Regions from separate parts of the Virgibacillus kimchii genome, predicted to be linked through region 2. Evidence: riboswitches for the same ligand, from Rfam matches in the RefSeq annotation. Region 2 holds a riboswitch; each other region holds the start of a gene.
The links. A riboswitch is a leader RNA that binds a small molecule or an ion and turns the genes downstream of it on or off. The one in region 2 is predicted to bind cobalamin.
Positions count from the first base shown of each region.

Region 1 (8,255 bases), 230 kb from region 2:
GACATTGCTGAAACAACAGTAGAAAGCTTAAAAAGGCTACAAACTACAGGGGGAGCATGAAACGATGTCCAAAAAACTGTTGCTTGGCATCATCATTGTATTGGTAATAACAAATATTTCCACATTGTTTCTTTGGGACAGCAGCGAAGATGAGGCAATGGTTTTTGATGGTGAGGACCAGGTGAAAAGTGCAGAGGAGGCAATAGCTTCCGTCAATGGAGAAGAGATTTCCTATCAGGATTGGATGGCAAAGCTTAGAGAACAGCATGGGGAACGAGAATTAAAATCAATGATTGATAGAGAAATCGTCAGACAGCTGGCTGCAGAACAAGGTATCGAAGTGGATGATAAAATAGTGGAGCGGGAAATATCCATGATTACCGCCATGCAGGGTATTATGCCGGAAAAGGAGCTTGAAGCGGAGAAAGAGAGCTGGCGGGATGATATTGAATACCGGTATCAACTCGAATTTTTGCTGACAGAAGATGTTGATATACCTGAAGAAGAGGTAGAGCAGCATTACAATACGTATCAAAATCAGTACGATTTTACTGCTTCTTTACAGCTTTCCCATATTATTGTAGAGGATTTTGACACGGCCGGGAAAGTAATCGATGAACTGGAACAGGGGGCCTCCTTTGATTTATTGGCACAGGAATACTCTATTGATGAGGAAACAAATACAGAAGGGGGCTATCTTGGCTTTATCTATACATCAAGTCAATTCATGCCGGATGGCTATGAAGAAGTTGCTGATGAAATGGAAAAAAACACATACAGTGACCCTTTCGCTGCCGGCCAGGGAATAGCCATCATTTATCTTCATCGTTCCCTTCCATCCATTGAATTTTCGTATGAAGAAATGAAGCCTTATGTGGAAAATGAACTTGGATTGCATGAACTGGAACAATCCCTTTCCGCAGATTCCTTATGGGATGATATGGAGATAGAATGGATTTACGAATAAGAATGAGAGTTAATTTATTGACATTTTCCTGTGAAAAGCATACAGTAATATTAAATCATACAAAGCTGATAGGAATTGGAGGAAGTTAAATGAGAGTTGCTGATAATATTACCGGCCTCATTGGGGAAACACCCATTGTGAAGCTGAACAGAATGACGGATGAAGATAGTGCGGAAATTTATTTGAAGCTGGAATTTATGAACCCTGCAAGTTCTGTAAAAGACCGTATTGCCCTTGCCATGGTGGAAGCGGCGGAAAAAGAAGGAGCATTAAAGCCGGGAGATACCATTATTGAGCCAACAAGTGGAAATACCGGGATTGGCCTTGCCATGGTTGCTGCGGCAAAAGGGTATAAAACTGTACTGGTTATGCCGGATACGATGAGTAAAGAGCGCCGTAATTTATTGCGTGCGTATGGTGCTGAACTTGTCTTAACCCCGGGTGCAGAGGCAATGAAAGGTGCTATTAAAAAGGCAGAAGAGCTGAAGGCAGAGCATGGTTATTTTATGCCACAGCAATTCAGTAACGAAGCAAATCCTGAAGTGCATTCCCGTACGACGGGACAGGAGATCGTCAAACAAATGAGTGAAGGCATCGACGCGTTTATTTCCGGAATTGGCACAGGGGGAACCATTACAGGTGCAGGTAAGGTACTTAAAGAGCACTTCGATAATGTGAAATTGTATGCTGTAGAACCGACAGACTCCCCTGTATTGTCCGGAGGGTCACCGGGACCGCATAAAATTCAGGGCATCGGAGCCGGGTTTGTACCGGATGTACTGGATACAGATCTGTATGATGACGTTATTCAAATTAAAAACGAAGAAGCATTTGAGGCTTCCCGTAAAGTAGCCACAACAAACGGTATCCTTGGCGGAATTTCCGCAGGAGCAGCGGTGGCAGCAGCGCAAAGAGTTGCCCAGGAGCTCGGAAAAGGAAAAAAAGTGCTTGCGGTCATTCCTGATAATGGAGAAAGATATTTATCTACACCGCTCTATCAGTTTGAGGAAGAATAAATTTAAGCATTAAAATAATTCAGCATATAATATGGTATACGAATGCTTCTTTGCGTTCGTATACCTTTTTATTATTTTTAAAACGTTTAATATCTCCAATCGGATTTAAGCGTTGCAGCTGGAGAGCGGGGCTCCTTGTATTTTTGGAAGAAATATAAAACGGGAGGGAACAGCCGTATAGCTGATGGATGAAAAAGGAAAGAACGGTCTAAAGCTCTCAGTTGAAGCTTTTCAAGTACATGGAAGGTCGAAAACAACTCCGGTCGTGTATGATAGAGTGCTACTCAGATGCATGGCACGTTGAAACTAGCGCTGATCTTGTATGATAGGAAGCTACTCAGATACATGGAGTGTTGAAAACAGCTCCTGTCTTATATGATAAAGTGCTACTCAGATACATGTAAGAGGTAAACGCATAGCAATCGTGTATGATAGCCTCCCTCCATGATCCATCGAAAGGCCGAAAACCGCTCCAATGATGTATCAAAAGCTTTAATGTCTGCCCCAAAAGCGATAATCTTTTGCAAACTCCAAACTTTACCATCAAATGAATTGCATAAAGAAATCTACTATGATAGTCTAGTAAATACAATATATATTAATGAAAATTGAATAAAACACTATATATAGTGTTCGCAAGCTAAGGTGACATCTTAGTCTTAATAGGGAATCCGGTGAAAATCCGGAACTGTCCCCGCAACTGTAAGTGTGGACGAACGGGTAAACCACTATACCTGCAGGCTTTACGGTCTCGGTATGGGAAGGGCCCCAGTAGGAGTGAAGCACGAGTCAGGAGACCTGCCATAGCTTGATGAGTTTCGTATCCTCGGGGTAAGCGATAGTGAAACGATGGAACGTGTTTCTGGTTTTCTGTCGTTTTACAGCCGTTTACCCCCGGGGTGAGCGGTTTTTTGTTTTCACGAAGGACATTATGATGAGGGAGGAAGAAACATGATTGTAACAGCGGAAGACGAACTGAAACGATTAATTGATGAAGCTGCAGCGGGGTTAAATGTAGATACGGATAAATTATTGGAAGAGTTTCAAGGGAAACCATATAACAGCGATCAATTAATTAAACGGGCACTGGAAAATATTGATGAAGCGAGTCCCGAATGGACATTTGTTGCAAGCCGCCTATATTTACACACATTATACACACAGGCTGCGGCAAACAGGGACTATAATTCCAGCAGGCGGTATGGCGATCTTTACCCATTAATTGAAACACTTACTCATAAAGGTATTTATACCGATCAGCTGCTGAATAAATACACCCGGCAGGAAATGGATTATTTTGCCTCAATTATTGAACCGGAGCGGGATCTGCTATTTAACTATCTTGGCCTGTATACACTTGCCACGAGGTATCTTGCGACCGATCATGATAAAAATATCTATGAACTCCCGCAGGAACGCTGGCTGATTATTGCGATGCACCTGATGCAGGATGAGGACGTCACACGGCGGCGTGAGTTTGTGGCGGAAGCTTACTGGGCATTGAGCAATTTATATATGACTGTGGCAACACCAACGCTGACAAACGCCGGCAAAACGCATGGACAGCTGTCCAGCTGTTTTATCGATACAGTGGACGACAGCCTGCAGTCCATATATGACAGTAACACGGACATTGCCAAGCTTTCCAAAAACGGCGGCGGAATTGGTGTATATATGGGAAAGATACGCGGACGCGGCAGCTCCATAAAAGGATATAAAAACATGTCCAGCGGTGTTGTTCCGTGGATTAAGCAGCTGAACAATACGGCAGTCAGCGTAGATCAGCTCGGTACGAGAAAAGGAGCGATCGCCGTTTACTTGGATATATGGCACAGAGACATTGAAGCATTTTTAGATTTAAAACTTAATAACGGAGATGAACGAAGACGGGCCCACGATATTTTCACAGGCGTCTGTCTGCCGGATTATTTTATGGAGCAAGTGGAAAAGCGCGGGGACTGGTATTTATTTGACCCTCATGAAGTGCGCGAGGTCATGGGCTATTCGCTGGAAGATTTTTTTGATGAAGATAAAGGGGCGGGGTCCTGGCGTGACCGGTATTTGAAGTGCGTGGCTTCTGATGAGCTGACCAAACGGGTGGTGCCGGCCATTGATATTATGAAGCGGATCATGAAGTCGCAGCTTGAATCAGGTACACCTTTTATGTTTTACCGGGATGAGGTAAACCGGCAAAATAACAATCCGCATAACGGGATGATTTATTGTTCCAATTTATGTACGGAAATTACTCAAAACCAGTCACCGACTGAATTTCTTGAGGAATTTACGGAATCAGACGGGACGATTGTGAAAAAATACAAGCCGGGAGATTATGTTGTGTGCAATCTCAGTTCCATTAATCTTGGGCGTGCGGTACCTGAAAATGTGCTGGAAAGACTGATCCGGATACAGGTCCGGATGCTGGATAATGTAATTGATATTAATACATTGCCGCTGAAGCAGACGCAGCTGACAAACCGGAAATATCGTGCGATCGGGCTTGGAACCTTTGGGTGGCATCATTTGCTGGCAAAGAAGAATATTAGCTGGGAGTCGGAAGAAGCTGTTGACTATGCAGATGAACTGTATGAAAAAATTGCATATCTTACCATTAAAGCAAGCATGGAGCTCAGCAGGGAGAAAGGATCTTATCCGGCATTTCCGGGCAGTAAATGGCAGACAGGAAGTTATTTTAATAATAAGGGCTATCATGATGACAAGTGGAATGAACTAAAAGGCAATGTGGGAAAGCACGGTATCCGCAATGGATATCTGATGGCTGTGGCACCGAATTCATCCACATCCATGATTGCAGGTTCTACTGCAAGTATTGATCCGGTCTTCAAACCGTTTTACTTTGAAGAAAAAAAGGATTTTAAAATTGCCGTAACCGCACCGGATCTGGACCATCACACGTATGGTGTTTACCGCAGGTCCGCCTATATTCTGGATCAGCGCTGGTCCGTAAGGCAGAATGCAGCCAGGCAGAAACATGTGGATCAAAGCATTTCATTTAATATATACGTGCCGAACACGATTAAAGCATCGGTGCTTTTGAACCTGCATCTGCAGGCATGGCGGGAAGGGCTGAAAACAACATATTATGTCCGTTCCACAGCCAATGATGTCGAAGAATGTGTGTGGTGTGAAAGTTGAGAAGTTTAATTGCTTATTTATCGTACAGCGGAAATACAAAGGAAACAGCGGAAATGATTGAAAAAGGACTGAAAACGGATGGGATGGCCGTTGAGATGCACCGGATAGGGATTGACCCTCCGGTGGATGCTTCCCGCTATGACCTTATTTTCCTCGGGACATTTACATGGGAATTGGGCGCCACTCCAGAAGAAGTAAAAGAATTTGTCCTGGAAATAGGCTATAAACCGGAAAATGTGGCAGTATTCGGTACCGGTGATACCCAGTTTGGCGGGGATGATCTTTATTGCCGTGCTGTAGATAAGCTGGCTGCCTTTTACGAAAGCAAATGGAACGGCCTGAAAATTGAACAGTCACCACGGGGATCCCAGGAGCCCGTAGTGGAAAACTGGCTGGAAGGAGTGCTTCACGATGTCAAAAGTCATACTTGAAAAAGCAAAAACACTGGAACCGATGAATCCGAATAAATCCACTGCACTTTTTGGCGGAAAATCAAGCGGTATATTGAATTGGAATGATATCGCCTACCCGCACTGGTATAAAATGTATAAGCGGCTCATCGGCAACTACTGGCAGGCGGATGAAATCAATATGTCCGATGACTTGCGCCAGTTTGCGGCATTATCGGAAGAAGAGCGGGATACGTATTTAAAAATCATCGGTCTTTTATCCACATTGGATGCACCGCAAACGAGGACCGCGCTCCTGCTTTCGCTTTATTCGTCCGATCCATCTGTCCAGTCGATTATGGCGGTGATTGCCCAACAGGAGGCTGTTCATAATGAAAGCTATTCCTATGTCCTGTCTTCAGTAGTGTCTCTAGATGAACAAAACGAATCCTTTCAGCTTGGACGCACGGATCCGGTACTTTTGAAAAGAAATAAAGCGATCATGGACCATTACAATGTTTTTGTTGAGGAACCGACGATGGAAAACATCCTGAAAACCTGTGTGTATACTTCACTTCTGGAAGGCATGTTTTTCTATTCTGGATTTGCGTTTTTTTACCATCTTGCCAGACAGAATAAAATGGTCGGAACTTCCACGATGATCAGCTATATCAACCGGGATGAGCTGGAGCACGGACGTTTTATATCGGAGTTGTTTCGGGCAGCATTACATGAGAACCCGGAACTGAACACGGCAAGCTTTACCGATTGGGTTTACAGCCAGTTCAGGGAATCGGTGGAACTTGAAATCGAATGGTCCGGATATGTGCTCGAGGGGATCTCAGGAATCGATCTGGATGAAATGGCCGGCTATATCAAATACCGCGCCAATAAAATGCTAAGGATGATGGGGTTAAGTGAAATTTACCCTCCATATACGGAAAACCCGATGAAGTGGATCCGGGCGTATGCCGATAACTTTGATGAAACAAAAACCGATTTTTTTGAGCAAAAATCAAGGCAATATACGAAAACAAGTGATCTGAATGGCTTTGATGATTTGTAGGAAGGGCGGTTGATTGCAGGACAAATCACCGTTGTATGATGTACGTGGTTATTTTTCAGTCAAGTACTCAGTGGCGTCGTATGGAGTCTATTTTTAATAATTTTTCAACCCTGTTCATCGATAAAAGACGAGTGACTTGGCTGAAATTTAACATAAAGCCGGTGCGCCATCCCCCAAGGACGCACCGGTGATCTTTATTTTGTGATGTTTTCTGCAGCAAATATTTTGGCAATTGCCCTTTTGGAACAGGCTGTGTTAAGCTAAAGACAGCATTGTTGTTGAGGAAGGTTACCAATAATGAAATTAAAAACAAAGAAGAAAATTTATGACTTAACGGACCGTACATATATTATGGGAATCTTAAATGTTACACCGGATTCTTTCTCTGACGGGGGGAGTTATGATTCCCTCGAAAAAGCTGTTGCACAGGCGAAAAAACTGGAAAAACAAGGTGCAGATATTATTGATATAGGAGGAGAGTCCACAAGGCCGGATCATGACCCTGTTTCCGGGGAGGAGGAAATCAGGCGGGTAGTCCCCATGATTGAAGCAGTTAAAAAAGAAGTGAAAATTCCCATTTCGATTGATACATATAAAGCGGAAACCGCAAAACAGGCACTGAAAGCAGGTGCGGAAATTATTAATGACGTCTGGGGGGCCAAGCGCGAGCCGGAAATTGCCAAAGTTGCGGCAGATTTTAATGTGCCAATTATTCTAATGCATAATCGAACAAACATGGATTACAAGGATTTAATAGAAGATATGAAGGATGATCTGCAGGAGAGTATAGATATTGCACTTTCCGCCGGTGTCCCCAGGGGAAATATCATATTGGATCCCGGGATTGGTTTTGCGAAAACAAAGGAACATAATCTCATTGCGATGAATCATCTGGAAGCTTTTCGTGCATATGAACTTCCGCTCTTGCTTGGTACTTCCCGCAAAAGGTTTATTGGCAGCACGCTGGATATAGACACCCCCGAAGACCGGGATACAGGCACGGGGGCAACAACCTGCCTCGGCGTATCCAAAGGTGTTCATATCGTTCGGGTGCACAATGTGGAAATGACAGTGCAACTGACAAAAATGATGGATGCTATGCTGAGAGCAGAAAGAGGAGTGTCAAATGGACAAAATTCTGCTGAATAACTTACAATTTTATGGCTATCACGGGTTATTGCCTGAAGAAAACAAGCTCGGCCAGCGTTTTTACGTAGATGTTGAACTGCATGCCGACTTAAAAAAGGCGGGCAGTACGGATGACATGGAAGCATCGATTCACTACGGCGAGGCCTATGAGATTATCGAAGAAGTGGTGACGGGAGAGGCAAAGAACCTTATAGAAGCTGTGGCCGAAACCATTGCGGAAAAACTTTTTGCTCATTTTTCCCTGCTGAATGCCTGCAATGTAAAGGTAGTTAAGCCGGACCCCCCAATTCCAGGGAATTATCAATCTGTTGCGGTGGAAATCTATAGGGAGAAAGACGTATGAATACTGCATACATTGCTTTGGGAACCAATATCGAACCAAGAGAAAACTACTTAAAAGATGCTTTACGTTATTTGAAAAATGACCATGTAACGATTCAACAGCAATCTTCCATCTATGAGACGGCCCCTGTAGGCTATACGGACCAGGCTAGTTTTTTAAATATGGTTAT
Region 1 is NZ_AP043951.1:3,258,234-3,266,488, forward strand. Features, by position in the region: gene hslO (Hsp33 family molecular chaperone HslO) at 1-22, shown strand, start outside; gene ACZ42C_RS15620 (peptidylprolyl isomerase) at 65-967, shown strand; gene cysK (cysteine synthase A) at 1,057-1,983, shown strand; cobalamin riboswitch at 2,610-2,803, shown strand; gene ACZ42C_RS15630 (ribonucleoside-diphosphate reductase subunit alpha) at 2,935-5,139, shown strand; gene ACZ42C_RS15635 (flavodoxin) at 5,136-5,570, shown strand; gene ACZ42C_RS15640 (ribonucleotide-diphosphate reductase subunit beta) at 5,551-6,594, shown strand; gene folP (dihydropteroate synthase) at 6,892-7,743, shown strand; gene folB (dihydroneopterin aldolase) at 7,721-8,086, shown strand; gene folK (2-amino-4-hydroxy-6-hydroxymethyldihydropteridine diphosphokinase) at 8,083-8,255, shown strand, end outside.
Region 1: another riboswitch for cobalamin. It lies ahead of ACZ42C_RS15630 (ribonucleoside-diphosphate reductase subunit alpha); the one in region 2 lies ahead of ACZ42C_RS16865 (acyl-CoA thioesterase).

Region 2 (8,255 bases):
GGGCGCAAATAGCTATTTTAAGCCGTTATACTTCATGAGTCAAAATCTATACGAAGATAGCCTTTTGCCAACTACTCCAGCTAAATCAAAGATACTGATAGGGTTTCCTTGGCTAAAGAGGTTCACGAGAGGAGAGAAGTAATATTTACCCTATCAGACAAAATTGATAAAAAGAATTACTGTTATTAGTATTATTGTAATCGTTAAAATAAATAGGAGAGAGAGTTTCCTGGATATATTTGCCTTCTGCAAATCCTGCCAATTGTTTGGTTTAATACCACTTAGCCAGAAAACAATGACAGCTGATAAAAGTATCGAGAAAACGTTAACCATTAATAGAATAAACGGGATAAGCGCTTCAGTCCAATTCCCTGTTCCGAGAATCATACCGAATACAACAGCAGGCGGGAGTAAGGCTACTGAAACCATAACACCTACAAGCGTGCCTGATTTTCTTTTGACAAAAGAAAGTGCACCTGCAGCACCGGATGCAAGTGCTGCAATGACATCAATAATTTGAATTTCTGTCCGCGAAAGAAACTCATCACTGTAAATTGGCGGATTGGAGAAAAAGCTAAATATAACGGCAATTACTACTGGAATTCCTATTCCAACTAACGATGTAATGATGGACTGACGTATTAATTTAAAGTCACCGAGAACGGAAGCAAATGAAACAGCTGTTACAGGGCCAATGAGTGGCGCAATCACCATTGCGCCGATGACGATTGCTGGACTGCTTTTTATAATGCCCGCCGCAGCAACGATTGCGGAGAAAATAATAAACCAAATATAACTAACACTTATACGGCTTGATCCCTGAACTGTCGTATATAATTCATGCCGACTTGCTCGCTGCAGGTCTTTTTTTTCTTCTTCTTCTTCTTTCTCTTTTTTTCTGGGAAGATATGTTTGTACCGGCAGCAACATAACCTGATAAACCTCTTCGCCACCGGGTAATCTTTCCAAGTAATCAAGCACTGACTCCACATCATTCGTCTCTAATAAAATTCGTGTTAAATGTTCCTCTTTACTCTCCTCGAAACTCCAATAAGAAATAACAGAAAAATGATCTTCAATTTCTTCTATATTTAAAAAGTTTTTAGGGGCATAAATTTCAAGCAACTGTAATGGCATAATTTCGTCTCCCATATACAAAAGAAAGTATTACGCCTTATTATTGCCTTTATTTTTCTTTTTCATTTCACCTGCAGTATTTTTCTCAAACAAAAGATTCCCCTCCGTCTGGCTCAGTAGTTTCGTAAAGAACTGTGCTGCGAGACTAAGTGGTTTATTCAACATAAGGGATGCTCCAGCAAAATACCGGATTTAGGTGGAAAGGTTCACAATGAGTAGGTGAATTGCATTTTTAAAAAACGAAAGCAGATCAGAGTCATTATCTCTTTTAAAATGTTAGAAAGGACAGTTCCTGATAGAAATGCTATACTAAACGTAAGTTAATATCTTGCCTATGGTGACTGTTTAATAGTTGAAAAGGGAAGTTGGTGAAAATCCAACGCGGTCCCGCCACTGTGATGGGGAGAGTTCTTTTGCATCCACTGTTTCTGTATTGAAATGGGAAGGGAAAAGTTCTTGATGATTCTGAGCCAGGATACCTGCCATAAGGAAGGACATTTGAATCCTACGGGAGATAGGAGGGTGTTGCGATTAATTGAATCCATGTAAATGGAGTGGATTCAATTTAAATGTGTGTGTTGACATCTTCTGAAATAGAGGGTGTTTTTTTATTTTGCAGGAGGTGATCATAGTGGAAAATGTACCGATTAATAAATCAAAAACGGTTCAAACCAGATTGGTTCTCCCGCCGGATACGAATCATCTGGATACGATATTTGGCGGAAAGGTATTGGCATATATTGATGAAATTGCTGCATTAACAGCGATGAAGCACGCCAACAGTGCAGTGGTGACAGCATCCATAGATTCTGTAGATTTTCTTTCTTCAGCGAAAGTGGGGGACTCATTAACACTGGAAGCGTTTGTGACTTATACAGGCACAAGTTCAATGGAGGTCTATGTGAAAGTGACGGCGCACGATCTCATTAAAAATGAAGAGAAGTTGACGACGGAGTCTTTTCTGACTATGGTTGCTGTCAATGAAGAAGGAAGACCGATAGCCGTTCCGAAAGTATATCCTGAAACGGAAGAGGAAAGCAGGCTGCATGCAACCGCACCCGCCAGGAAGAAAAACAGAATAAAGCGGGCAACTGTTAAATAAAGAAGTAGATATAACTTTAAAAAGTATCAGCATAGTTTTTGTTGATACTTTTTTGCAACTTTACAATCAGTAAAATTGATCTGTTTATAGCTACTGTTTACCAATAACCTTTATTAGCAGCTCCCTGAATTTATTCCTGTCATCCTCGGTAAAGGGTTTTGGTCCTTTTGTCCGTTTGCCGCTTTTTCGGGCCATGGCACTGAGATAACGGGTTTGCAAAAGCTGGTCTATATTGTCATTTGTGTAAACAAATCCTTTATGGTGGAGGACAGTACATCCTTTTGCCAATCCGAGTGAAGCAAGTCCATAATCCTGTGTTATGATCATATCGCCTTTTTCTGCCATTTTCATAATTCGGTAATCTGCAGCTTCAGCACCTGTGTCCACATAAATGGTTTCTACTCCCGCAGGCGGTTCTTCGGGAGAATAATGCGAAAAGCTTGTGACCAGAACAACAGGTATCCCTGTCCTTTGAGCTTCTTCAATCACTATATTTTTAACCGGACTGGCATCTGCATCAACGTAAATTTTCATTCGGATTAACTCATTTCTTTTTAAGATTGATATGATAGTTCCATCATAACTATTTCAATATGTTTCCTCAAGGTCCAAGCCTGCGTATTTTATCTGTGGCGGACAAACTGATAATATAAATGACAGATGGTGATGCTATGTATAAGAAGGTTTTGATTAATAATTTTCCAATCGAGGCAAAAAAGTTTACAAAAGAAGCTGGTGAACGAATAAAGATTGGCTTTGAATTTACAGTAACCCATGAAGATTATCATGATGTGACTACATTGCTCTATGAAAATGACTTCACGGTAAAGGTTCCGGATGAAAATCTGGCATTCAGGGCAACCATTTCCAACTATTCTACTTCTGTTACAAATCTTTATAAAGAAGGAGCGGAAGGGGAGTTTAAGCTGGAACTTGTTGAAAAAAAATAGAAGAAATCAGCAAACTAGCTGATTTCTTCTTAATTGAAAGGGAGTAAAATTTGTCTTATCTATAAAATCTGTAATTCTCTAGGGAAGGAAGTCAATACTTCAGCAACTCCCTCTTCGTTAATATAAACCTCATCTTCAATACGAACTCCACCATAGCCAGGTATATAAATCCCGGGTTCAATTGTAAAGAATAATCCATTTTCTGCTACCTTATCATTATTCTCATGAATGGACGGCTCTTCGTGCACTTCGATGCCAAGACCGTGTCCTATACGATTGTTAAAATATTCTCCGTAACCACTTTCGTTAATAACATTCCTTGCAGCGATATCAAATGTCTTCAGTGGTACTCCGGCTTTTACAGAATTCACTCCTGCTCGATTAGACTGCAGTACGATGTCATAGATTTCTTTTTGCTTCTCGGATGCTTCCCCGACAATGAAGGTTCTTGTAATATCTGAACAATATCCTTCTTTGGTAATTACCCCAAAATCAATTAATAAAAAATCGCCTTTTTGCAACTTTCGGTCTGCTGGTTTTCCATGTGGCAATGCTGCTTTTTCACCAGATAGGACAATGGGAGAAAAAGACGGGCCCGATGCTCCGAATTTTGATTTGTAAAAAGGCAAAAATCAAATGCTATACCTTGTATTCTATACTGCGATAAACCATGTGAAGAAACTTCTACGATGATAACTTCATCGTTGCTCTCTGCAATTATTCTATGTAAATCCAATGAACTTGGAGTTGTATTAACACTTTTCCTAAACTGGCCATTAACAATGTTTTGTATCGTTCCGATTAGAGAACAGGCTTTTCCGCTGCTTTCTATAATATGTTTCAGAATATAACTTGTTGTTGTCTTTCCGTTTGTACCAGTAATACCAATCATAAGCTTTTTTTGAGAGGGATTCCTGTAAAAATTACTGGAAATGGTTCCTATAGCTTTCCTGCTGTTATCAACTTGAATATAGGGAACAGGCAAATCACGTATATTCCTTTCCCCTACGATTAAACAAGCACCTTTTTCAATAGCTTCAGAAATATAGTCACTTCCATTAGAATGAAAGCCATGGATAGCTACAAAAATATAATTTTTTCGTACATTGACTGAACTATCAGCTACCCCTTCAATAGATATGTTTAGTGTATCAGGTTTTATATCATTCTTAATTTCAAGTTTGGCAATTACATGTTCTGCTTTCATAGATGTTTTTACTCCTTTAACAAAGGAATTTATTCACTAAGTTTAATAGTATTTTATGGAGAAAGTGTGAAGTTTTTAAGATGTAATAATTCCTTAACAGTACAGTAATATTTAAAAATCACCAAAAAAGTGCTAATGAAAAGAGTTTCATTGCTATAGTGAAATGATCATATACAAATATATAATTCCAAATCCAAATAATCCAATTACTAAAGAGTATAATAACGTTGAATTTCTAACTGCTTCTTCGAAAATCTCTTTTACTGCAACCATAAAAATGATAGCAATAGAGAGGTTTATCATAAAAGCAAGCAAGGAAGGAAATTCTATATTAAATAATTGCCCCAGTAATGCCCCTAAAGCAATTGGTAATGTAATAACGACGGTGATAAACACATAAGTAAGTATGCCGAATCCAGCAAGAAACAATGGGGTAAAAACAATTATTCCTTCTGGTATTTTATGTAATACTAGTGTAGTTAGCATTAGCTCTCCTATCTCTGTACCCAGCGTCGATCCAAGCGTAATTCCAACAGGAAAATTGTGAAGTGCAATGCTAAAAGTTAAAAGCACCCCGGAACGAACAAAAATATCTTTTTGATGACTAGCTGTGATAATTGTTATTTTGTCCATTAATAGATGAATGAATTGAAATAGTACTAAACCAATTGTGATGCCAATGGCGAGATTTACCCAACCGCCTAACTCAATACTTTCCGGAATCATTTCTAAAAATAATAACCCTACTATAAGTCCAGCACATAATGAATAAATAAAGCCGTATCCTCGTTGTAACCCTTTCAAAATCCAAGCAATTCCTCCACCGACACTAATGCCAAGTGCGGAGGCGAACACACTAATTATCCAAGTTGCAGCCATACAATCGCTCCTTAATAAGGTTGTCTTTTAGTTTATATTGTTACGAACAAAATAATATTCTATTTTATTATTATGCTGCTTGACAATCTTTTTCAGTAAATGTATAATGTGAGCATATACTAATATACGCATATACAGTTTGAATAAATATAAAGTCAGCTTAATCAGCTTATTACTCGATCTTTCTTTTATACATATAAATTTTAAAAGGAGGGAATTTTTATGGACGATAACAAGGAACAGGCAGAAATAGATAATAAAGACCTGGATGAAGAAACATTATTTGTAGTATCACAAACCTTTAAAGCATTAGGTGATCCAACAAGAATAAGGATTCTTAATTTATTGTTTCATAAAGAGTACTCTGTGAATGGAATTGCAGAGAACTTACACCTTAGACAATCGACTGTTTCGCATCAATTACGTTTTTTAAAAAATTTACGTTTGGTGAAATATCGTAGAGATGGGACAACCTTATATTACTCTCATGATGATGAGCACGTAATGAATATGCTAAGACAAACGATAGAACACGCCTATCATCATTAGTATCCCTTTGCCACAATATTAAGGGTCAGTATTAATAAGCTATGTTTTTAATATTGTTATATGAGCATATATATATATTAACAATAATGAAAGGTAGAGGGTTTTGGAATTAGACTGGAAAGGGTTGTATGATACCTGGAAAGAAAGCGGGTTGAGTTCAGAGTGGCTCGTGAACAAGGTTTAAAAGTTAAAATCGGATATTTTATTGGATACAAAAATTTGAACGCGATCATTTAACTTCTTAGCTCGTGTAAAACAAAAAGCGGATGTATTGGACCTATATTATATTTTTTAGGATGGTGATAATATGGAAAATATTCAAGAGCACCAGTCACACGGAAATCATAGCCACGGTCACGATCACGATCATGGAAAAATGCCAATTGTTTTGTATTTTATTGGTTTAGCATTGGCACTTATTGCATTATTTTTAAACGACGAATATGTGTTATTACAAAATATTTTATTTTCAATCGCTACAATCACAGCTGGCTACCATGTAATCATTCTTGAAGGTATTGGAGAAACTGTTGAAAATACTAAGATGAAAAAGCGATTCACCCCGAACTCCCATATTCTGATGGGGCTGGCAGCAATTGGAGCTTCTTTAATGGGGAATTTCTGGGAAGGAACATTATTGATTCTTATTTTTTCTGGTGCCCATTTTCTTGAAGATTACGCTGAAGGAAGAAGTAAAAGAGAAATTACCAACTTACTCGAAATGAACCCAACAACAGCGAGAAGGATTCTCCCCGATGGAAATACAGAAATTGTTGATGTTAGTGAATTAAAGGTTGGGGACCGCCTTCAGGTATTAAACGGTGACCAAGTGCCCATTGATGGAGTTATTTTATCCGGCACTACTTCCATTGATGAATCTTCTATTAACGGTGAAAGCATCCCCAAAGAGAAGTCAAAAGGGGACGGAGTTTTTGGAAGTACGATTAATGGAACAGGTACTTTTACAATGGAAGTCACAAAAGAGAGTAAAGATACTGTCTTCTCGAAAATCTTACAACTGGTTAATTCAAACCAAGATAATCAAACCAAAGCCGCTAGTATTATACAAAAATTTGAACCTAAATATGTTACTTTAGTTTTAATCGCAATACCATTAGTAATGGTACTGACACCTTTTCTATTTGACTGGACATGGTCACAGAGTATTTATAGAAGTTTAGTCCTTTTAGTTGCTGCTTCACCGTGTGCTCTAGCAGCAGCTACCGTATCAGTAACATTGTCAGCAACTTCTAATCTAGCTAAAAAAGGAGTGCTTTCAAAAGGAAGTACTTACCTATCGCAATTAGCGGATATAGATACAATTGCCTTCGATAAAACGGGAACCCTTACTAATGGAAAACCTGAAGTAACAAATTATTATTTTGCTGATTCAGTGAATGAAGAGAATATTATTGATATTATAGTGGCTCTTGAAAAAGAATCCAATCACCCACTGGCGAATGCTATTTTAGAAAAATTTGAAGCTAAAAATAAAATAGAAATTGAAGTTACCAATCAGATTGGGAAAGGTCTGACAGGTGATTATAATGGGAAAAATTATCGGATAGGTAAGCCCACTTCTTTTGATGGTGTTTCCGATGAGTATATCCGTTTAAATAATGAATGGGCTTCAGAGGGAAATACTGTTGTATACGTAGCAGAAGATGAAAAAGTTATTGGGCTTATAGCCCTTATGGATGTGCCGCGAGAACAAGCGAGAGAAACCATTGATTATTTTAAGAAGCTTGGTATACACACCACTTTAATCACTGGTGATTCTGAGATGACAGGGAAAGCTGTTGCCGAACAGTTAGGTCTTGACGAAGTTATTGCGAATGTAATGCCTGAAGATAAATCTAATATTATAAATGAACAGAAAGAAAAATATGGAGTGACGGCAATGGTAGGAGATGGTGTGAATGATGCACCGGCTCTTGTAAATGCAGATGCCGGTATTGCTATGGGAGATGGTACCGATGTTGCAGTAGAGGTATCTGATCTGGTTCTAATGCAGAATGATTTAACTAAATTAGTAAAGGCTCATAAAATTTCTTCAAAAATGAGTCGAGTTATCTGGCAAAATATTATTTTTTCAATGGCAGTTGTTGCCTTTTTAGTTGTAGTTAGTTCTTTAGGACTTACGGATATAGCAATCAGTGTAATTATTCATGAGGGAAGTACTTTAGTTGTTATACTAAATGGTCTTAGATTATTAACATCTAAATAATCAATGATCTAATTAACATGAAAGAGCATCTTAGTTATAATTGTTTTTGTTGAATTGTCGAATTTTTTGATAGTTAAGTTTTTGATTTTTAGTTAAACCTACTTCATATATGAAGAATACCAAACACCTGAATTAAATAAAACAATCCACTTAAATTTTAAGTGGATTGTTTTATATTCGGAGTTTAACTGGTTAGATAAAACT
Region 2 is NZ_AP043951.1:3,489,803-3,498,057, forward strand. Features, by position in the region: gene rnhA (ribonuclease H) at 1-12, shown strand, start outside; gene ACZ42C_RS16855 (TIGR00341 family protein) at 154-1,137, opposite strand; gene ACZ42C_RS16860 (hypothetical protein) at 1,168-1,302, opposite strand; cobalamin riboswitch at 1,456-1,638, shown strand; gene ACZ42C_RS16865 (acyl-CoA thioesterase) at 1,769-2,239, shown strand; gene ACZ42C_RS16870 (YaiI/YqxD family protein) at 2,330-2,773, opposite strand; gene ACZ42C_RS16875 (DUF3219 family protein) at 2,911-3,189, shown strand; partial or broken gene ACZ42C_RS16880 (M24 family metallopeptidase) at 3,249-3,818, opposite strand; partial or broken gene ACZ42C_RS16885 (Mur ligase family protein) at 3,848-4,396, opposite strand; gene ACZ42C_RS16890 (ZIP family metal transporter) at 4,550-5,275, opposite strand; gene ACZ42C_RS16895 (ArsR/SmtB family transcription factor) at 5,498-5,824, shown strand; gene ACZ42C_RS16900 (heavy metal translocating P-type ATPase) at 6,132-8,051, shown strand.

Region 3 (8,255 bases), 1.6 Mb from region 2:
CCTGCATATATTCCTTGACGGCTACCGCAGCAGCGAAAGCTCCAGTACCGAGCAGATTGTGTCCGCAGCCATGGCCATTTCCGTTTTTTTCGATCGGTTTTTGTTCCGCCACACCTGCTTCCTGGCTGAGCCCGGCAAGTGCATCGTATTCACCCATAATGGCAACTACCGGTTTCCCGTTGCCAAAGGAACCAATAAAAGCTGTAGGAATATCCGCCACACCACGTTCCACTGTAAAGCCTTCCTCTTCCAGATTCTTACAAAGCAGGTCAGCAGATGCCGTTTCTTCATAACTCTTTTCAGCAAGCTCCCAAATCCGCTGGCTGACAGAAATAAACTTAGCCCGTTTTTCTTCAATCAGCACATTCATTCTCTCCGAATGATGCATTCTAACCACTCCTTTCATTAAAACAACGGGACGGTACTCCCGTTGCTGCAAACTACATTTTAAGGCGAAGAAATAAAGTTACATTTTATTTTTCGTATATAGTTTTAGAATATCATCTTGAGGATTTCAGGTTATTACATTAATATACATTTCCTTCCATGTTACTGGAAGGGGAATACGGAGTGAACATAGTTTATCATATTCAGCATGGAAGTGAAAATACTGTGCTGCATTCTATTGGACGTATTATTTTAATATGGAGGTAATGATATGCCTTGAATTCCATTGACCAAATGAAAGAGTGGTGATTGGATATTTTTTTGGGAAGAAGTGACGATGAATTTCGTCAACAGACAAGCCTTGCTGATGCAATTCAAGCACTTCGCCGTTCAGCTGCTGCAAATAATCCAATTTTTCCTGCAGCTTTTTTCTCCCGTCTTTTAGGTAACCTGCGTGCTGGCAAAATACTTCATCGAAATCATAGGTCAACACATGCTTCAGGGATTGTATGATTTGCGGAATGGACTCATCTTCCATGACAACTTTTGTTTTCCGCTGTACATACAGATCACCGGAAAACAGTTGTCCGGTTGTGCTGTTTAACAGAGCCATATGGTCATAGGAATGCCCGGGTGTGTAAATACTGATCCAATCTCCGTTTCGTGAAGTGAATTTTTTTGGCATGGGAGATGGGTGGAAGGCTTTTCGTTTTCCCCAAAACATCCTGCGGTAGATTGGATATTTGCCATTCTTTCCAGCTTCAGTGATGGATTTTTCATGTATATAAACTGGCACACCCACTTTTTCGCTAAACCAATTTGCATTACCTGTATGGTCTTCATGTATATGCGTGCAATAGAGTGCATCAATTTCATGCTTTTCCCAAAATGGGATTAGTGCTTTTTTTAATGTGTTAGGTCCTGCGTCCACGGCGATGCCATCGGAAATAAAACTGTATACATTCATACGGACAGATTGAAATCTGATGGTGCCGTTGGCCATGTGAACGTTATTTACTGTGTTATAATCTATATGTTTCTTGAAAAGCATAGTATTCCCCCGTAGAACATGAATGAATAGTCATTCACTTTTATTTTCTATTTTATACGAGTCCTGCCCGCAAATGCAATATATATTTGCAGGTAAAAAAAGAATGCTCCATTAAGTAGCATTCTTTGCACTTGTGCCTGCTGTCACTTTCGTATTTTCTTCCTGCCAGCCTTTACAAATGTCCACCCACTCTGTGGCAAATGAATACTCAAATAGTTCATCACATGTTAATTTAATTGCCGAGTTTGTACTGCCGCAAGCCGGAAAAACCAGATCAAATCTCTTCATGGAAATATCCAGGTAGACATCAAGGTCATTTGCCAATCCAAATGGACAAACACCGCCGACTTCATGTCCCGTTTGCTCAAGCACTTCTTCGGGACGGAGCATCCGGGCTTTAAAACCAAATGTACGCCGGAACTTTTTATTGTCAATTTTAGCATCACCTGCAGCGACTATGAGAATCGCTTCATCTTCCTTTCCTCTGAAAGAAAGCGTCTTTGCAATTTGTGCCGGGGCAACGCCGATCGTGTCAGCTGCTTGCTGTACCGTGGCACTGGAGCTGTCAAACTCCATCACATCCGATTCCCGGTTCCATTGCTTAAAATGTTCCTTCACACTTTTAATAGACATGTTTATCCCCAACCCTTTCCTATGTATTTTAATATGCATCATAACATGCTTTAGCACGATAAAGCAAAAGAGCATACATCACTTTTGCGCAGCACAGACGAATAAGCAGAACGATTTCTGGCACAATATAAGTAGAAAAGCAGCAAAAGGGCGGATCGTAATGAAAATAATAATGACGATTACTTTTATGATGTTCATATTCCCTTTGTCTCTTGCCATCCCGACGAGTGCAGCAGTGGATCATATAGCATCGGAAACGAACGGTTCTACCCATAATTGGGAAGAATACAGCACAAGCCACGAAACAATTGAAGTAGGTACCCATGAATATTCGTACTGGAAAAATTTAATCCGGCATACGCGTACCTGTCATATTTCCCACGTCATTAAAACGGTTGTATATTATTGTGATGAACATGACCATACAAAAATTGAAACAGAAGTGGTCGAAACGATTCACAGCGGAAATCATAATTAACTGGAGGGTTTTCAGTTATTCCCGTGGCCCCATGGGATAAGGACAAACGGTAGTTATTTATAACTTCATAATGGAAATGGAAAGGTGATGAAAATGGAAAGGAACCATTATGATCCGGCCAACCTGTCGGATGAAACACTGCAGCAAGTTCGTTCATTGGAAAAAACACTCAGCAAAGAAAAAGGAGAAGAGATAATCCTTATTGCATATGAAAATAATATGAAAGACATGGGGGAAAGCATATACAAAGGGTAGCTGTTCAGCTGCCTTTTATTTTGGAAACCAACAGGTAGCATATGCTTTCCCATGTTCATATTCTCTTTTTTCTCCGTTCGATCAACCAAGCCTCCAGACCGCCGGAGCCGAAAAGGACACCGGAAACAATAAAGATAAGCCCGATAAAATGTGAAAATAAGATAACCTCATTTAAGAAAATGGCAGCTCCAATGATGGAAAAGAATGTATTTAAATTCAGGAAAATAGATGTTTCCGCCGGTCCTAATTGACTGATGGCATAATTATATGCCATATGACCGACACCGGTTGCGATGACAGCAGAAAATAGAAATACAAACCATACGGTAGAATCAACATTACTTAAAGAATTGATCCCATTTGGTTCTCTCCACAAACTGATGAGAAACAGGGCGACGGATCCAATTATTAACATGTACCCGGTAAGCAGTCTCGGATCCATGGTTTGCGCTGCCTGCTTGATGACTATAAAACTTAGTGCCTGGGAAAGAATCGATAATAAAATATAAAAGTCACCCATATTAATGGCATCAACCCCGCCACTGCCGGCCAAAACGGTAAAACTTACCCCAATAAATCCGAAAATAAAACCGGTGAGTTGAAGCTTCGTAGGTTTTCTTTTTAAAATAACCGTAGCAAATATTACGGTCAACACCGGGCCCATTCCTAAAATCAATCCTGTGTTGGCGGCGCTTGTCATCGTCAGGCCGGATGCTAAAAAGTAGTGGTGCAATACAACACTGAAGACTGCTCCTCCAGTTACATAGAACCATTCTTTATTTTTGGGAAGCCGCACTTTTCCCGAAAAAGCCAGAATGATAAATACAACCAAACCGGCCGTGAGAATTCGAAGGGAAGTAATCGTAATGGGCATGAAGTTTTCCACGATCACTTTTAGAGCAGATACATTCATTCCCCACATAAGCATAACGAATATAACGATAAGATAAATATTGCGTGTGTTTTTGTTCAACTTAAAAAAGCACCACCTGTATATACTGCTGAATCTATGAAAAGGCTTGTTTGCCGTTAACTATAGTATAGTAATGTAAGTAAGTCTATCATATTTTTTGTAGCGGGTGAATAAACATGACTTTCTATTATTGGAGGCTGTGAAATGAATAAATAGAAATGAAAGTTGACGGAAAAAATTCTGTCGATTATAATATAGGTAATTGAATACGGAAAAACAGGTTGATTTACACAGACTGCTGTAAATCATCAATAGGGAAGTCCGGTGCAAATCCGGCGCGGTCCCGCCACTGTAAATGGGAGTTTTCTATTCATATACCACTGTCCATCGATGGGAAGGTGATAGAAAACGAGGAACATGAGCCAGGAGACCTGCCTGTTTTTTACGCCATTCAACCTACGAGGATAGGGAGGTGTGTCAGCGCATGATATCATAATGTTTTTAATTCGTACATATATGCCGTGAACACATAGTTAAGTAAACATCTTCTCGTTGTTGAGAGGATGTTTTTTTGTTGTGGAAATTCTATTGATATGGAGGAAACGCAGTGATTAGATGTAAAGGAATCAAAAGTTCATTTATTGTTTTAATAGCAACCATTTTATTAATTGCACAATCCAGTATATATACTATTCCAACAGTTTTGGCGGAGACCTTGACAAATGGAGTTACCATTACGGCAATTGATGAAGAAGGGGAATATGTAGTTGAAACGGAAGCTGTTTCATTTGATGAAGGGGATACAGCGTTAGATGTACTGGAAGAAGCAGCAGATGTTGATTATGAGGAAACGGATCATGGTCAGTTGATAGCAGGCATAAATGACTTAAAACCCGAAGCCGGATATTACTGGGGATTTTTTGTCAATGGTTCATCAGCTGACGTGGGCGCAGATGGATATGGGCTGACTCATGGAGATAATCTATTATTTAAGGTGGTCGATGAAGATATACGGCCACATGCCACGATAGACGTAAAAGTATCTGCTGTTGGCTTGGATGATGAAGAAGTTCTGCCGGAAACGAATGTGGATATAGTTGAATTTGCTACTGCTTATGATGCATTGGTTCAAGCCACAAATAAAACGGGGATAGACCTCGACGTTACAGTTGATTCCGCGTGGCTGACTTTTATCAATGATCTTGACGATAGATTGGATGATTCAGCCTACTGGGGCATGTACTTAAATAAAGATTATATGGAAACAGGTCTTGTTGGACAACAAATGCAGGAAGGGTACCACCTGGAATTAATCGCAGAGCGCTTGGATGATGGAGAGCCCGAAGAAGAACAAAACAATGATGAAGATGCAACAGAAGAACAAGAAAGTAATGGAGATAATGAAGACGATCAGGGAAGCAATGGTCAAACAGAAGAAGAACCAACAAAAGACTTCCTGATCGATGACTCTGAAAGTGAGAATCTGCAAGAAGTAACTTCTGCGTCTATTGAAAAATCTGCTGATTACCTGATAACAACCGACAATCTGGGTTGGTATGGTTTTATTGCATTGAACGCTTTGGATAAAGAAGTTTCTCAGGAAATAGCCAAAAACTCGGTTGACAGTGTTGTAAGCAATGAAGGGGACTTTCGAAATGTAACGGATACAGCCAGAAACATTTTAATTCTCACTGCAGCAGGTAAAGATGCTACGGATATTGAAGGGTATAACCTGATTGAAAAGTTAACCAATCATGAAAGAATGGAAAGTCAAGGGAATAATGGACCCATTTATTCACTGCTGGCACTGAATAGCGGTAATTATGAGGTGGCAGATGATGCAATATGGACAAGAGACCGTTTGATTGAACGCTTGTTTGATGAACAATTGAATAATGGCGGATGGGCATTGTTTGGCACCGCCACCAGTGTGGATTTAACAGGGATGGCTCTGGCTGCACTGGCTCCGCATCAGGAAAATGAAGATGTTAAAGATGCTATTGACCAAGCGGTAAACTACTTATCTAATCGTTTTGTTGAGGAAGGGGGATACCCGGACCAATGGCATGGGGGGGACTCCAGTCCGTCAGTAGCCATGGCGCTGATCGGTATGGCATCTGTTGGAATGGATCCTGCCGGTGCTGAGTTAACGACAGAAGAAGGCGTTCATTTAGTGGAGCACTTGCTGAAATTCCAAAAAGAAGATGGAGGTTTCAGCCAAAACCTTGATGGTTCTTCCAATGGTCCAGCTTCCAATCAGGGGTTACTCGGTCTTGCAGCATATGATAAATACGTGAATAATGATGGAACAGTATTTGATTTTAGCGTTGCAGAGGAAGAAGACAAGCCGGAAAATGACGGGGAAAAAGCAGATGAAGAAGAAAAACCGGAAGAAGAGAAATTAAGCGGTAAAACAGAAAAAATTATTAACCCAACTATCACAATAAACGAAGAGAAAAACGAAATGTTTACCCGCATAGGTGCTGATGATATTTCCGGAATAACTGAAAATGAAGTAATCATTCAGTCCGAAAATGCTCCTGAACAGTTGGTATTTGATGTGGAAATAAGTAATGAAGCATTAAATATATTAGTTGATACGAATAGTGATTTAACAATTGACAAAGGAGATGTTAATTTACACATCCCGAACCTGGTGTTACAACAAATCCTTAAAGAAGCAGGAGATCATCCTGTAAATATTAAATTGGTAAAATATGAAGCCAGTCATGCTTTGGGACCTGTTTATGATTTCACTATTACTTCAGGGGGCAAATCCATTACCGAATTTAATGGAAATAAAATTACATTAACTTTCCAGGTGGATCAGGAGCTGGCAGCAAATGTGGATCCCGACAGTATAAAAGTATTTTATTTTAATGAGGAAACGAGTGGATGGGAAGTATTGGAAAATAGTGTTTACGACCCAGAGACGGGTTTGGCTACTGCAAAAACAACACATTTTAGTATATTTGGTGTATTTGAACTCGGTACAACGACAGATGTTGAACCGACTGTTACTGAACCAGTTTCAACTGTTGTTGAAGATGAAACGGATGAAAACGGGGAGACAACGGACCGTCCTTCTGATGACAATTCAAAAGAACAAAGTGAAGCAGAGGCTGCAACAGATAAAGCCGGAAGCAAACTGCCGGATACAGCTACCAATCTATTTAACTTGATGTTAATCGGAGCAGTTCTGTTTTTAACCGGAGTCATTATCTTCATTGTAAAAAGAAGAATGGAGGTCCATTCATAAAATGAACAGGGTAATCCGGCTCTTTCCGGATTACCCGATATTTGCGTTATAGAGGAGGTTTACAATCATGAAACGCACAATTTGTCTGCTTGCTTTAGGGGTTTTTCTTATATTTTCAGCAGGATGCAGCATGGGGGAACCACAGCATGACCAGGAAGCCATAACGGAAACAGAAGAATCCGCAGAATTTGATGAAGCAGAAAATCACCGATCAAGGGCACATGACATTATAGATAAAATTTTAAAAGATTACGAAGGGAAACAGGAAGAACAAACGGAAGAAACCGAAGAGACAAGTGCGTCTGAAGATGTTACGGAAGAAAATGAAAGTGATGTAAATGAAGCAGAAAATGATCGTAACGATGAAGATGAAAAATCTACTGCTTCGAATGAAACAGCAAGCCAATCAAATACTTCAAATAATGCTTCAAATGATAATTTTTCAAGTAATAATGATTCAGGTAATTCATCCAAAACATCCTCTTCCAATGGGAACTCAGCGCAATCAAAAAACACCAGTAAAGAAACCAATGAAAAATCAAATAAGAACAGCGATGAGAAATCCAATGAAAAACCAAAGGAAGAGCAAAAGAAGGAACCAAAAGAACCGGAAAAAACAGTGACTGTTTCCATAAAAACCGGGGATGTAAAAGGAACCATACTATCTGAAACTGAAGTTCCGTGGAATGATGGAGATACTGTATTGGATGTCACTCAAAGAATTGTACAGGAAAGAGGTATACAAATTAGTGTCCGTGGTTCGGGAGCCAATGCTTATGTGGAAGGAATGGATAATTTATATGAATTTGATGAAGGTCCATTAAGTGGCTGGCATATACTTGTCGATGGGGCGATGATTGACAGAAGTGCCGGAGCATACCCGGTCAGCGAAGGGCAGTCCATTGACTGGAACTATACCGTAAATTATCTGGAAGATTCCCAATGATAAGAGGCATTCGTTCTTTCCACCCATTTGTATTATCTGTATATTATGTGTTTGTCATCATTGGTATCATGCTGTACCAGCACCCTGTATATCTGGCTGCAGCTGTATTGCTGATTCTTTTCTTTCATTTCATGTTGGATAAAGGAAAAAGGTTGAAAAAATGGGGTTGGATGATTGCGCTTATGTGCACACTGATCATCCTTTTAACCCCGCTATTCAATCGCAGAGGGAATCATATTCTATTTTATTTCATGGATAATCAAATTATGCTTGAAGCAGTGATCCAAGGTATCATGATAGCTCTTACACTTGCTGGTATTTTAAGTGTTTTCG
Region 3 is NZ_AP043951.1:1,843,921-1,852,175, reverse strand. Features, by position in the region: gene ACZ42C_RS09255 (M20 family metallopeptidase) at 1-388, opposite strand, end outside; gene ACZ42C_RS09250 (MBL fold metallo-hydrolase) at 635-1,438, opposite strand; gene ACZ42C_RS09245 (YbaK/EbsC family protein) at 1,550-2,071, opposite strand; gene ACZ42C_RS09240 (hypothetical protein) at 2,232-2,549, shown strand; gene ACZ42C_RS09235 (hypothetical protein) at 2,643-2,804, shown strand; gene ACZ42C_RS09230 (DMT family transporter) at 2,860-3,777, opposite strand; cobalamin riboswitch at 3,979-4,170, shown strand; gene ACZ42C_RS09225 (DUF4430 domain-containing protein) at 4,325-6,976, shown strand; gene ACZ42C_RS09220 (DUF4430 domain-containing protein) at 7,044-7,922, shown strand; gene ACZ42C_RS09215 (energy-coupling factor transporter transmembrane component T) at 7,919-8,255, shown strand, end outside.
Region 3: another riboswitch for cobalamin. It lies ahead of ACZ42C_RS09225 (DUF4430 domain-containing protein); the one in region 2 lies ahead of ACZ42C_RS16865 (acyl-CoA thioesterase).

Region 4 (8,255 bases), 640 kb from region 2:
TCAAATATTAGAATATGTTATAACGAGTCTTAGATAAAAGGAATGATTTCGTTGTGGAACGATTTGCAGCAGTTTAAAGCAGACTTTTTTAAAGCAATGGCACACCCTCTCCGCATTCGAATTCTTGAATTATTGGCGGACGGGGAAAAAAGTGTCAATGAAATACAGCAGATACTCGAAAGTGAAGGGTCAGCCGTATCCCAGCAGTTGAGTGTACTTCGCAACAAAAATATTGTCGTTGGCCAGAAAGATGGAAAAAAAGTCATGTATACCCTTCGTGATCCGGCAATTACCGAATTGCTTGATGTGGCGCGGGAGATTTTTAACAACCATCTCATTGATACGTATTCGATGCTGGAAGAACTGGATAACAAGGAAAAAAAGGAGCAGGAATGAATTGAAGGGAATATGGACTGGAAGGTTTGAAGGTTATTCCTGGGAGTACTTTCAAAAAGACTTACTGTCGGGAGTGATTGTCGGGATTATTGCAATCCCCCTCGGCATGGCTTTTGCGGTTGCTTCCGGTGTGAGCCCGGAATATGGTATTTACACGACCATTATTGCGGGTATTTTAATTTCCGTATTTGGCGGTTCGAGGTTTCAAATCGGCGGACCGACCGGCGCATTTATCCCTATACTATTAGGCATTGTGCTTACATACGGCTATGCCGATCTATTGCTGGCAGGGTTTATGGCTGGTATTATGCTTGTGCTTATGGGGATCTTTAAGTTGGGTTCATTAATCAAATATATACCCCGCCCGGTGACGATCGGTTTTACATCGGGAATAGCCGTCATTATTTTCACCGGACAAATTGGAAATTTTCTCGGGCTGACAGGTATGGAAAAACATGAAAGCTTCCTCGCCAATATGCAGGAGATTTTCCTGCATATCGATTCGGTCAGTCTGTACAGCATCGTGACGGCTGTGATCTGCCTGGTTGCTGTTTTACTGACCCCAAAGTTGTTTCCCAAAGTGCCGGGCCCGCTTGTGGGACTGGTAGTCTCGACTGCAGTGGCCAGCCTGTTTTTCACGGGAAGCATCCCGACAATCGGGACCGTTTTTGGCGAGATACCCAGCAGCCTTCCCGCATTTCAAATGCCGGAAATCACCATAGAACGTGTATTGCGCCTGTTGGTGCCTGCTTTCACGATAGCCATGCTTGGCGGGATTGAGTCTCTGTTATCAGCTGTTGTTGCCGATGGGATGACCAACAGTAAACATAACAGTAATCGCGAGCTGGTCGGCCAGGGGATTGCCAATATTGTCACGCCTTTATTTGGCGGAATTCCTGCCACAGGGGCAATTGCACGGACGGCAACCAATATTAAAAGCGGTGCCTACTCACCAATGTCGGGAATCATTCACGGCATTTTTGTTTTGGTGACGTTATTACTGCTGGTCCCATACGCTTCCTATATTCCGCTGGCAAGCATGGCACCGGTTTTAATGGTCGTAGCCTGGAATATGAGTGAACGGAAACAGTTTGCCCATGTACTGAAAATGAAGTCGGGTGATTCGCTTGTTCTGCTGACTACATTCCTTTTGACGGTTTTTACAAGCATTACAACCGCGGTCGTGGTGGGAATCATTTTGGCAATTGTCCTGTTCGCCAAACGAATGAGCAGCATGCTGGTCATCTCAAAAGTTTTCCCGGATGAGACACAAACGGAAGAAAGAGCAAAACTGCATGCCCTCGATCAGCTGAAGGAATATCCGGATATCAGCATTTACACAATTGAAGGACCACTATTTTTTGGAGCGGCACAGGCATTTGAACAACGTGTGTTAAAGACGATTAACTACAAACCGAAAGTGCTCATTTTGCATATGGGCAGCGTACCATTTATGGATGCAACTGGTGCTACTCACTTTAACAATATGATCGGCTACTTTAAAAAGAATGACGGGATTCTGCTTGTAACCGGTGTTGTGCCATCCCTGAAGGAAACATTGAAAAGGTCAGGGCTGTATGATGAGATTGGCGGGGAGTATTTCTATGATGATGTGGAAGATGCGGTGAATTTTGCCAAGAGAGCAACAGGAGTGGACTCATCTGGCAGAAGGTCTTTGATAAAGGGGGCGGAGCGGTTTGTTGAACCATAAAAATCACCCCGGACATCTTGGTAGGATGACCGGGGTGATTTTTCCCATTGCAATGATCATGACCAGGTAAGTTAAAAACAATGCTCCAACTTGCTGAAAATATGTCTTCTATCTGGATAAGACTTCTTTATGGACACGCAGGAAATTTCCACCATAAATTTTAATAATCTCTTCTTTATTAATGCCTCTTTCCAGTAATTTTTCCGTTAGTTTTTCCAAACTGTCATGGCTGATAATATCAAATGACCGATCTTCCATTTGATCGAGCATGGCTTCCGTCAAGTATTTATAAAGCATATCGCAGCAATCAAGTCCCAGGCCGATATGGTCAATTCCCACCGTTTTTTTCATATGTACGATATGATCTGCCAACAGGTCGACAGCCCCCTTATGAGGATCGGCCGCAGCAATTCTGCTTACCACATTAATTCCTGCCACGCCGCCACGACTGGCTATATCCTTCAGTTGTTGATCCGTCAGATTTCTCGGTGTTTGAGCTACTTCCCGTGCATTGGAATGGGAAGCGATGACAGGGCCTTTGGCAAACCGGAATACGTCCTCAAAACCCCGATCATTGATATGGGTTATATCGATAATCATCCCCAGACGCTCCGCTTCTTTCACCACCGCTTCCCCAAATTGTGTCAGGCCTCCGCCGCGGTCTTCTTCCTCCATCGTAAAATGGCATCCATCAGCAGCCTGATTGCGCCTGCTCCAAGTCATGCCGACAAACCGGACACCGAGTTCATAGAAAATGCGTAATAAAGACAAATCATTATAAAGCGGCTCCACCCCTTCGAAGGAAAGCATAATGCCTACTTTACCGCTCCGCCTGGCTTCCACAATATCTTCATATGTTTTGCAAAGCATAATATGTTCCGGTGACTCATCAATCTCAGCGTATAAAGCACTGACCTGATTCAATGCCTTATGAAGCACCATTTCAGGAATGAAAGCATCCTCGATAAAGATAGAGGAAACAATTAAATTAAACCCACTTTTCCTGAATTTCGGTAAATGGTCTGTTTCAATCACCTTTGTTCTTCCGGCAGCACGCTGTTCCACGACATCCAAAAGCAAGTCGAAATGTGCATCAATGATAAAGGCATCCTCATGAATTTCCTTAATATGTGCTTGAATTTCCCCCACCCACTCTCTATTATCCGAAATATTTTGCAAATAAATCTTAACATAACTACGAAAGAACTGCGAACAAGAGCTTTTCTGATGATTCGTTTATTAAGATAAGTAACCTGCACTATTGCTCTATTTATCCTGATGGGTTGTACGGGTGTATTTAGCACGTAGTTAAAATTGGCATTTTACAAATTATGCTGTATAATAAGAGACAAATAAAACTTCATATATTTATTTTGGTTCATTTACATACGTAAATGATTAAAAAGGAATCAGGTGAAAATCCTGAACGGTCCGGCCACTGTAAATGGAAATTTTACTCTATATGCCACTGGGTATTCCCCGGGAAGGCGGAGTAATGATAGCCATGAGTCAGGAGACTTGCCAGAATAAAATGCACATTAACCTTCCGGGAAAAGGGGCTGCATGATTAATCCATATATTTAATTGGATATATCTGTAAACTCTCAACCTGCGGAAGGGGAGAGTTTTTTTAATGTGAAAATAAACCTTGCAGTTACAAAGGTGTAACTCAAACTGTTAAAAATAAGCTACAACGTCGTGGCTTCATTATTTATGAACCAGTTACAATGGAGTAACCAGTTCATATGATCCGGCAGACAGGTAGACATGATTTCTATCCTGTCTGTGCTTTTTTTTTGTGATCTTTGTCAAGAACAGAGAAACTGGAAGAGAGCGTTTTTAATAATAATTGACACTCTATCTCCCAAAATAGTATAATGGCTCTAGACACAATGGCGTGTAACATGAAAGAAAGCAAAGGAGCTTTACAGAAGGGGATTCTTCTGTAAAGCTCCTTTTTTTGTTTTTTAAACGAACCAATACAATCCAGTGAAAAGGAGGAAGATGATAATGGAAAAAGTATCACTCAGTACGATGATATATTCTGGAGAAAACGCCCTTGATCATTTAAAAGAATATGAAAAAAAGCGCATTTTTATCGTGGCGGATCCGTTTTTAATGGAGTCCAAAATGATTGAGCAGGTGGAAGGCCGGCTTGTGAGGGGACAAAATGAATGGGAGTTGTTCAGTGATATCGTTCCCGATCCACCAGTAGAAAATGTGGTGGCGGGTGTAAAGATAATAGAAGCATTTAACCCCGATATTATCATTGCGGTTGGTGGTGGATCTGCAATTGATGCTGCCAAGGCAATGAAGGAATTTGCCACAAAAATTTATGAATTTCGGGCCCTCCCGCTTATCGCTATCCCAACAACGAGTGGGACAGGCTCTGAAGTCACCTCGTTTTCCATTATTACCGATAACAGTAAAGGGATTAAATATCCATTAGTTGCTGATTCGCTAATCCCTGAAAAAGCCATTCTGGATACAGATTTGGTCAAAAGTGTCCCTCCGTCTATTACAGCCGATACAGGAATGGATGCGTTGACACATGCAATTGAGGCTTATGTTGCACTGAACGCCAATGATTTTTCTGACGCCATGGCAGAAAAAGCCATCCGTCTGATTTTTGATTATTTAAAAGATGCTTATTACGATGGGGAAAACAACATTACTGCAAGGGAAAAAATGCATCATGCTTCCACGATGGCGGGCATTGCCTTTAATATTGCAGGTCTGGGGATCAATCACAGTATTGCCCATGCGTGCGGGGCCACATTCCACATTCCCCATGGACGGTTGAATGCTATTTTACTGCCAAAAGTCATTGCTTATAATTCAGGGGTAAAGGGCTACAGCAATAATGACCTGCAGCCTGCAGCTGATAAATATGCGGCTCTTTCCAGACTGCTGGGACTTCCGGCTGCAAACAGTGCCAGCGGAACAAGGAGTCTGATCAAGGAAATTGAAAAATTGCGGTCCGCATTGGAAATGCCTGCAGATTTCAGGAGCTACGATATAGAATATACAGATAGTATTAAAGAAAAAGTTGCAGAGGCAGCCCTGGAAGATAGCTGCACCGACACAAATCCTTTAGCGCCGGGAAAAGAAGACATTATTTCCATTTTAAAACAGTTGAAATGACGACCGCTTCTCCCGTCACGCATCATTATACGTGCAGCCACGAATCAAAGTTTGAGCTGCAAAAAATATATTTATCTTTGTATACTATTTCACTTGCAAGAAACCGTTTTCGGTAATATAATATATGTATAAGCACAATGGCGTGCTTCTCGTAATGATATTCATTTAAAAATTACACCAAAAAGCAAAGGGGCTTTGGAAAAGAACTATTCTTTTTCATGGCCTCTTTTTGTCTTTTTTACACTAAAAAATACAAACATAACGCGCGAAGGGAGATGGATGCCGGGGGCCTTTCATGTAGTGATTTAAATGTCGATGCAAGGGGTATATTAAAGAACACAGGTTTTACAAAGAAAAACATAATTATGTTACTTCAGAGGAATTAATATAATTTCTAAGGAGCGTAATGATGGGAAATAGAATTGTGATAGTCGATGATGAACCTATTACAAAGATGGATTTGCAGGAACTGTTGGAGGAAGCAGGCTACACAGTAGTAGGACATGCTTCGGATGGGTTTGAAGCAATTGATGTATGTAAGGAACAAACTCCGGATCTGGTCATCATGGATATTAAGATGCCAGTGCTGGACGGCCTGAAGGCAAGTAAAAAGATTATGCATGATCAAATTGCCGGCGGGATTCTTTTGCTTACGGCCTTTTATGATGAAGAATTTATTAAAAAGGCTAAAGAAGTAGGGGCATTGGGTTATTTAGTAAAACCCCTTGATGAAAAATCTTTTATACCTACAGTGGAAATGTGTATTTCCAGGGCAGAAAAGATTCAAAGCCTGGAGAAAGAAGTTGAAAAAGTATCCCAAAAGCTGGAAGATAGAAAAATCATTGATATTGCCAAAGGGCTGTTAATGAAAGAAAGAAATCTGGATGAGCAGGAAGCTTACTCCCTATTGCGTAAAATGAGCATGGACGGGCGTACATCAATCAGCGAGATTGCGAGGACGATTACGATTGTCTACGATTAAAAAAGCGAAGATGATGGAGTTATGCAGGAAGTACAGCAGTTTGACCGACCAGGAGATAGATTTTATTCTAAAAAAAACGGATGCCGTGGATGAATTGGCTGAAGTATTTGACTGCGACGTCTTTATTGATGTACCACTGAAAAACAGTACTGCTTCCATCGTAATATACCATGTGCTTCCCGTTACAAAAAAGTCGTTATATAAAAAATCACCTGTCGGCCAGCCCGCATTAAAAATGAATGAACCGGGTGTCTGGAAAGTATCCCGTTCCGGCGGCACTTTGAAAGGGTATAAGGCTTTCACCCAGGAAGATGTATTTATCAGGCAAAACATCCATGCCATAAACTATGGTGATAAGGTGCTTGGCACATATATTCTGGAAAAGGCTTTTCATGAAGAGCAGGAATCGGCAGAAGAGAAAAATGACTATATGACGATGACAGCAAAATTAAACAATTATATAGACGATGCAATTTATTTTTTCGATGTATCAGGCAAACTTATATTTCAAAATGACAGGGCGGATAGCTTTTCGGATAATTTGTCGAAAGAAGACGTCCATTACAACCAACTGTTTGGAGATCAGGTTCCGTATAGTGAGCTGGTATTAAATGAACATAAACAATTTGAATCAGAAATCTTTCTGGATGAAAAGTATTATTTGCTGAAACGGATTATGCTGGAAGATGATCAGTTAAAGTTTGCCATTATTCTAAGGGATATTACCCAGCTGAAGGATAAAGAAGCAGAGATTATCTCTAAAACTGAAGCAATTCGCGAAACGCATCACAGGATAAAAAACAACCTGCAGACGATGGGCTCTCTTCTGAGAATGGAAAGAAGAAGGAGCAGCAATAAGGAAGTAAAGCATATTCTGACAGATAATATGAATCGTGTCATATCCATTGCCGCGACGCATGACATTTTGGCAAGGCAACTTGGCGATCGGGTGGAATTAAACGAAGTATTGAAGTTTATTGTAAATAACCTGAAAAGAAGTTATTCACTGATGGACAATATTGAATTAGTTCTTGACTTGGAAGCATCCATTATTGTGCCAAGTGATGTGGCAACATCGGTTTCCCTTATAGTAAATGAGCTTGTGCAAAATAGTTATAACCATGCTTTTCCTGACGGGACCAAAGGCAGAATTAACATCTCTATGAAAAAAGAAGAAGCGGAAGTTGTTATTTCGGTGATCGATAATGGCGTCGGTTTTTGCATCGATAAAGTGAAGGGAAACAGCAGCCTGGGAATATTTATTGTACAAAACTATGTTAAAGATAAATTAAAGGGCACCATACAATTTAATAATAGGAAAAGAGGAATGGAAATTACATTCCGTTTCAAATAAGGCTTTTACAATGACGTATAAGCTGATCCGAAAGCAAAGAAGCTTAAGGTATAAAATGTGCTGCATGTTTATGTGCGCATGATTTGTACTTTAAGCTTTTTTGCTTTCTATTGGCAGGATATCTGACTGGAGGTGATAAGTTTTGGCAGAAAAAATGTTAAGTGTTGGCATAGATATCGGGACTTCCACGACACAATTGGTATTTTCGAGTCTGGCAATTGAAAATGTAGCCTCTGCCTTTAATGTGCCCCGTATCATCATTACGGATAAAGAAGTCATTTATAAGAGTGATATTATCAATACCCCGCTTTTGGAAGGGTCCAGAGTGGATCAGGATAAGATCCAGCAATTCGTGGAAGCGGAATACAAGAAGGCAGGAATTGAAAAAGCAAAGATCCAAACTGGTGCCGTTATTATAACCGGAGAAACAGCCAGAAAGGAAAATGCAGAGGAAGTACTTCAGGGACTAAGTGGTTTTGCCGGGGATTTTGTTGTGGCAACTGCAGGACCGGATCTGGAAAGTATTATTGCAGCCAAAGGCGCAGGAATGCACACATTTTCGAAGGAGAACTCCGCAAAAATAGTAAATTTGGATATTGGCGGAGGAACGAGCAATCTGGCAGTAATGAACCGGGGAAGGGTCGTTGATACAGGGTGCCTGGATATTG
Region 4 is NZ_AP043951.1:2,846,126-2,854,380, reverse strand. Features, by position in the region: gene ACZ42C_RS13685 (ArsR/SmtB family transcription factor) at 52-396, shown strand; gene ACZ42C_RS13680 (SulP family inorganic anion transporter) at 398-2,107, shown strand; gene ACZ42C_RS13675 (dipeptidase) at 2,216-3,256, opposite strand; cobalamin riboswitch at 3,465-3,647, shown strand; gene ACZ42C_RS13670 (1-propanol dehydrogenase PduQ) at 4,118-5,251, shown strand; gene ACZ42C_RS13665 (ANTAR domain-containing response regulator) at 5,661-6,233, shown strand; gene ACZ42C_RS13660 (histidine kinase N-terminal domain-containing protein) at 6,220-7,587, shown strand; gene eutA (ethanolamine ammonia-lyase reactivating factor EutA) at 7,730-8,255, shown strand, end outside.
Region 4: another riboswitch for cobalamin. It lies ahead of ACZ42C_RS13670 (1-propanol dehydrogenase PduQ); the one in region 2 lies ahead of ACZ42C_RS16865 (acyl-CoA thioesterase).